3 regions of the Pelosinus sp. IPA-1 genome follow, and region 3 is predicted to be linked to each of the others. Evidence: predicted binding sites of a transcription regulator. Region 3 holds the regulator's gene; each other region holds the start of a gene.
The links. Region 3 encodes HrcA, which represses chaperone genes, less so after heat shock. Its sites were predicted from a motif close to TGTTAGCACTCNNNNNNNNNGAGTGCTAACA; they were not measured.
Positions count from the first base shown of each region.

Region 1: the regulator HrcA is predicted to act here: its motif matches at 1,408-1,438, upstream of htpG (molecular chaperone HtpG).
Region 2: the regulator HrcA is predicted to act here: its motif matches at 1,034-1,064, upstream of groES (co-chaperone GroES).

Region 1 covers NZ_BSVC01000001.1:531,689-533,966, reverse strand. The annotation lists gene QSJ81_RS02355 (pyridoxamine 5'-phosphate oxidase family protein) at 152-547, opposite strand; gene QSJ81_RS02350 (hypothetical protein) at 846-1,154, shown strand; gene htpG (molecular chaperone HtpG) at 1,487-2,278, shown strand, end outside.
Region 2 covers NZ_BSVC01000001.1:662,039-664,316, forward strand. The annotation lists gene QSJ81_RS03030 (histidine kinase N-terminal domain-containing protein) at 1-348, shown strand, start outside; gene QSJ81_RS03035 (ANTAR domain-containing response regulator) at 351-932, shown strand; gene groES (co-chaperone GroES) at 1,106-1,390, shown strand; gene groL (chaperonin GroEL) at 1,421-2,278, shown strand, end outside.
Region 3 covers NZ_BSVC01000007.1:213,289-215,566, reverse strand. The annotation lists gene QSJ81_RS18050 (TCP-1/cpn60 chaperonin family protein) at 1-643, opposite strand, end outside; gene hrcA (heat-inducible transcriptional repressor HrcA) at 735-1,763, opposite strand; gene hemW (radical SAM family heme chaperone HemW) at 1,867-2,278, opposite strand, start outside.

The sequences.
Region 1 (2,278 bases), on a different contig from region 3:
CAAATTCAACGTTCTTATTTTCTTTTCTATTTTGTTCTTGTTTGCATTTCTGTTCTTTCATATTTATCACCTCCAATAGTATTATTGCCATAACTTTAATTAAAATAAGAGGTAAAATAGACCTCAATTGCTATAATTCAATAACAATTGCTTAAAAGTTGATCGTTTCAGAAATACCCGTCCTATTGTAAAATTTGGCCTCTGCATTTTCAATATAAAACACTTCAAAATTTGGATCATCAACACTATACATGCTACTCAGAAAAGGGGCAGAGTCCAATGCGGCTTGTTTCGTTTCCTTATTTGTATCAAAAACAGCTTTCCCTCTTAGACGTAACCATTCCCCTGTTTTAGAAGTTGTAGACACTTCAAATTGAGGATTTGCTTTTAGCTGCTTGTATACATTTTTTTGATTGCTAGTACAAAAATACATCTTATCTTTATAGTTCATAACAAATCCGAAGGGCCGTACTCTTGGGGCATCACCATCAACCGTGGCAAGGTAGAATGTTGGGTTGTCAGTTAGAAATTGAATCACTTTATTCATAAAATCGACTCCTTTATTTACATCTGATTGTTCGGAAAAACTACAATATTTACACTTAGTATGTACAAAAAAATTATCAGCATTACATTAATCCTTGGAATGATTTATTTTTAAGCCTAGAATTTTTCTCATTCTTATCAAATTACCACCCATACCGTGTGGAGTGAGAGCAGAGAATGTACTTTTAACAAAAATCCTGGCTTTATCCTTACGGTTTGATACTCTTAAAATATGGATATAATACAAATGAATAGGAAGGTTGAAGGCGCCAAACAAAACTACGATAGGGGGAACTACTATGACCCAAACCAATTCTGTTGTATGTCCCGTTTGTAATAGTGACCATCTTATATTAAAATACCAAGCTACCTATGAATATTCATATGTCATAGATTCCAATGCACCCGGAATTAATAATACGGAAGAACTTCTTCCCCACTTATATGATAATCGAGAGCAAAAGGATACTAAGCAATTTATAGAATGCAGTTCATGCGGAACAAGTTATCCTTGTTATTTCGATAAGTGGACTGAACGAATTAATACTGAAACAATTCAAAAGGCTATCCAATCAGCCTTCCATGCAAAAAAACATCTCTCAACGTAGTTCACGATTTCTTTCCGATATCTGCCCCAAGCTCCTACTATCATTTATAAATATGTGGGCCGTTGTAGCACTAAGCTACAGCGGCCCACATATTTTCTCTTATTTATATTAGAATGAGGCATTCATTTAAAAACGAAAGATAATATAATTTCGCTAGTAAATTGAATAAAAACGGTAAAAAAATGTTATTATTGCGTAAATTTGGATGGTTAATATCTTGATTTCAAATAACAATCAAGGTATTATATAAGAAAGTTAGCACTCGCATATTGAGAGTGCTAACAAAGAAGTAATCTATAAATTAATTACATAATAAAAAGGAGACTTCCTACATGAGCCAAGCAGCAAAAACGAAACAAACTATGGAATTTCAAGCGGAAACTAAGCAATTATTAGATTTGATGATTCACTCTATTTATACAAATAAGGAAATCTTTTTAAGAGAACTTATCTCTAATGCCTCCGATGCTATCGATAAAATTCGCTTCGAATCTTTGACAAATCATGATTTACTCGAAGGAGACTCAAATTTTGAAATTTTCCTTGTTCCCGATGAAGCGACGCATACTCTAACTATATCAGATAATGGTATTGGTATGACCTATGATGAAGTCGTCGAAAATATTGGGACCATTGCCAAATCAGGAACCAAATCCTTCCTGCAAAAATTAAAAGAGAAGGAAACAGCTACTGACAATGAATTAATTGGCCAATTTGGCGTAGGTTTTTACTCTGCCTTTATGGTTTCCGATAAAGTAACCCTAATCACTCGTGCCCCTGGACAAGCAAAAGGCGTCAAGTGGGAGTCTAGCGGAGATGGAACCTATACGATTGAAGAAGTGGATAAGGAAAAACGAGGTACTACCATTAGTATCACCCTTAATGAAGAGTTTCGTTCTGCTGGCGGTTCCAAAGACAATTTCCTAAACCGTCATACCATCGAAGAATTAATAAAAAAATACTCGGATTACATCCGCTACCCAATAAAAATGAACTTCATTAAAGAAGAAAAACCAAAAGATGAAGATGGCAAGGAAATCGAAGATGCGCCAGCAACCCAAGCAGTAGAGATTCGTACCTTGAACTCAATGACTCCTTTATGGACCCGCAGTAAGAACGAAATT
Region 2 (2,278 bases), on a different contig from region 3:
ACTATTTTCAATGGGGAAACAGTAGTATTCCCTTCTGAACAAGCTAGTAGTTTGGCACTCGTCATCAATGAACTCATTCAAAATTCAATAGAACATGGTTTTATTGGCAGGCATGAAGGTATCATTGGGGTGGACATTACGACGATGGAAGACAAGTATAAAATTGAAATATATGATAATGGTATTGGTATGCCACCAACATTTAATCCACAATTATCGAATAGTTTAGGATTGCAGATTGTACGCACTCTTATTGAAAGTGATGTTGGCGGTAGTTTTGAAATGTATACAGATCAAGGTACCCATGCTTGTATTACCATTCCCCGTAAGGTGGAGGGAGGAGTTTGAAAATGGAACCATTGCGGATTGTAATTGCAGATAATGAATCCATAATTCGAATGGATTTAAAGGAAATTCTAGAAGAGGCGGGTCATACAGTAGTAGCTGAAGCTTCTGATGGTTCACGGGCCGTTGATTTGGTCCGTCAATATAGACCTGATTTGGTTATCATGGATATTAAGATGCCAGAAATGGACGGTATTACAGCTGCCAAAATAATTTCTAACGAAAAACTTGCTCCAGTATTATTGCTTACAGCCTTTAGTCAAAAAGATATTGTAGAAAAGGCCAAAGATTCAGGGGTTTTGGCTTATTTAGTTAAGCCTGTGAAAGAAGTTAATTTATTCCCTGCAATGGAAATTGCTTTATCACGTTTTCAGGAATTTGCCGAATTAGAACAAGAATTAGAAAATGTAAAACAGTCCCTTGAGACTAGGAAGATTTTAGATCGTGCAAAAGGAATACTAATGGATGCATATAACTTGAGCGAAACAGAAGCATATAGGCGTATTCAACAGTATAGTATGAGTAAACGCAAAGCAATTAAAGATGTGGCTGAATCCATAGTGCAGGCAGCAACTAAGAGAAACTAAAAGTAGAAAAGCAGGTAAATTTATATTTTTTTTAAAAAATACTGATTTTTACCATGAAAACACTTGCTTTTTCTTGCTGAATTTTATATCATAAATTATGTGATTAGCACTCGCTAGCATTGAGTGCTAACAACGTTGCTACTATAATACACATCATGAAGGAGGATATTTCAATGATTAAGCCGTTAGGTGACAGAGTGGTCATTAAGGTCTTAGAGGGTGAAATGAAAACAAAAAGTGGTATCGTATTACCGGATACTGCAAAAGAAAAGCCACAAGAAGGAGAAATTATCGAGGTTGGTACTGGTAAAGTATTAGAAAATGGCCAACGTATTGCTCTTGATGTAAAAGTTGGCGATAGAATTATATTCTCCAAGTACGCTGGTACAGAAGTGAAATTCGAAGGACAAGAATATCTGATCGTAAGTGAAAGAGATATTTTAGCAGTTGTACAATAATAAAATTATTAATTAGGGGGATTACATAAAATGGCAAAGCAAATTTTATTTGATGAAGATGCACGTCGCGCGCTAGAAAGAGGCGTTAATGCTCTGGCAAATGCAGTAAAAGTAACATTAGGACCTAAGGGGCGTAATGTTGTACTTGATAAAAAATTTGGTGCTCCTACCGTTACAAACGATGGTGTAACAATTGCTCGTGATATTGACTTGGAAGATCCGTTTGAAAACATGGGTGCGCAACTGGTGAAAGAAGTTGCTACCAAAACTAATGATGTAGCAGGCGATGGCACTACTACTGCAACCTTATTAGCACAAGCTATGATTCGCGAAGGTATGCGTAATGTAGCAGCAGGTGCAAACCCTATGATTATTAAAAAGGGTATTGAAAAAGCAGTAAAAACTTTAGTAGAAGAAATTAAAAAATCCTCTAAAAAAGTAGAAACTAAAGATGCTATTGCTCAGGTTGCTTCTATTTCTGCAGCTGATGAAGAAATTGGTAACTTAATTGCAGAAGCGATGGAAAAAGTGGGTAAAGACGGTGTTATCACTGTTGAGGAATCCAAAGGCATGGGAACTAACCTTGATGTAGTTGAAGGTATGCAATTTGACCGTGGCTACATTTCCCCATATATGGTAACTGATACTGACAAAATGGAAGCGGTCTTAAATGATCCTTATATTTTGATTACAGATCGTAAAATTGGTGCGATTGCAGACTTACTTCCTACTTTAGAAAAAGTAGTACAACAAGGTCGGGAACTTTTGATCCTTGCTGAAGATATCGAAGGCGAAGCATTAGCAACCTTGGTTGTGAATAAATTACGTGGTACATTTAAAGCCGTAGCTGTAAAAGCTCCTGGTTTTGGTGATCGTCGTAAAGCTATG
Region 3 (2,278 bases):
GCATCTCTGTTGTCATTCTTTTTTTATCAATAATAACACCCATGAATACTTCGTTCTCGGCACCTTCTTGAGATAGGATAATGTCTGCTAATTTAAAATTACTTTCGCATAATTTTTCAATCCCTATAAGGCCTGCAGCTCGAATCACTAGTTCAGCAATATCTTTATATTCACGCCCAGCAATCATGGCAATATTAAGTAACACAGGATCATGTAAGTCATGAATTTGGTGGGCTCGTTGTTTTATTCCTTCTAATGCTAGGGTAATACCGTGCTTAATGCCTTCAATAACTCGAGCAATGGGTACACCTCTTACTACTTGGTTTACCCCTTCCCCCACCAAGCCGCCAGCCATAATCGTTGCTGTCGTTGTACCGTCTCCTACTTCAGCTTGCTGGGCTCTAGCTATATTAATCAGCATCTTAGCGGCTGGATGATCTACATCCATTTTTTCTAGGATGGTAACACCATCATTTGTAATAATTACTTCACCAAAAGAACCAAGCAGCATGGTATCGAGCCCTTTAGGACCAATTGTTCCCTCAACAGCTGCCGTTACAACACGAATCGCATTGGCATTTGTCATAAGGGCTGCCAGCCGTTCATCCGCTTCAGAACCATTACCAGCTTTATTTAGCTTCATTCCTGGTTCCTCCCAATTACAGTTATATTATATGTATGATAGAGTTAGCAATACCTTATTATGGTGAAAAGTTATTTCTAACTCTATCGTTTTATACTTTATATTTTTTCAGTACTTCACCTAAATGATTATGCATAAACTCTAACACTGACATCACTTTCCCATAATCCATTCTTGTTGGACCTAACACAGCTACAGTTCCAACTACCTGCCCATCAATACGATAGGTAGCCTGCACCATGCTGCAGTCTTGAATGCCACTATATTTATTTTCATCACCAATTGTAACAATAACGCCATCATTTCTTTGATTCTGCAAGATATTTGCTAAGAGTTGCTCTTCTTCTAACATATCCAGAAATGATTTTACTTTGTCGATGTTCTTAAATTCGGGCTGGCTTAACAATTGCGTCGTACCACCAAGATACAACCGCTCGTTTTTTTCCACCACTAAAGCCTTTTTTAAGATCCCCATGGCAGTTTCAAATAAATCCACGTCTACTAACATATCATTTTGGATATCTCTCAAAATAGATGCTTCAATATTGTCAAAAGACAAACCAGATAAACGCCGATTGATATGTTCTGCAATACGTTGTAAATCATTAAAAGAAAGACCTTTCGGTATATCTATTACCTTATTTTCGACAAAGCCTGTGTCAGTTACGACTACTAAAATAGTACGACAATCATCAAATGGTAGGAACTTTAGGTATTTAAAAGCACACTGTGATACCTGAGGCACCAAGACTAACGAAATGTTACTAGTAATTTTCGATAAGATTTTCGCAGTTTCCTGAAAAACTTCCTCAACGTGACGAGTTTTTTCCTGATACCAGTTTTTTATTAATGCGATTTCTTTATCTGACATTTGGGTTGGTTCTAATAAAGAATCTACATAAAAGCGATAACCTTTAGCAGAAGGGATTCGTCCTGATGAAGTATGGAGTTGTTCAATATAACCTAATAGTTCAAGATCAGCCATTTCATTTCGAATAGTTGCTGGGCTAACACCCAAATCATGCTTTCTAGCAATCGTACGTGAACCAATAGGCTCTGCGGTGGAAATATAGTCATCAACAATCGCTTGGAGAATACTACGTTTTCTCTTATCTAACATACAAGCTCCACCTCCTATTGTTAGCACTCTACACTGTAGAGTGCTAACGCCTATTAAAAAAATACCACTCCTACGCTCGATTGTCAAGATATAATAATCAGTTTTACTCAGGTAAAAATGCACGAAATACTACGTTGCCATACTTCATGCCTATTGTTGTTAAATATATCTGATTTTCTTCTACTACAATCAACTTTTGTCTTGTTAGTTTTTCAAGGACATCTTGGTACTGCTCCATAAAGTTATACGGAAAATATTCGTCAAACTCATTCATCGATAATCCTTGTACTGTACGCAATGCTAAAAATACATATTCAGCCATAGCCACTTCTATAGCTGGTGTCTCTCGGTCTTTAATTGGCGATTTCCCCATTGAAAGACATGTTATATATTGAGATACATCACTTACATTAGAAACCCGCTCTTTGTACAAAAAAGAATGCGCTGCTGCGCCTACCCCCACGTAAGGCTGATATTGCCAATATTTTAAATTATGACGACACTCAAAGCCAACT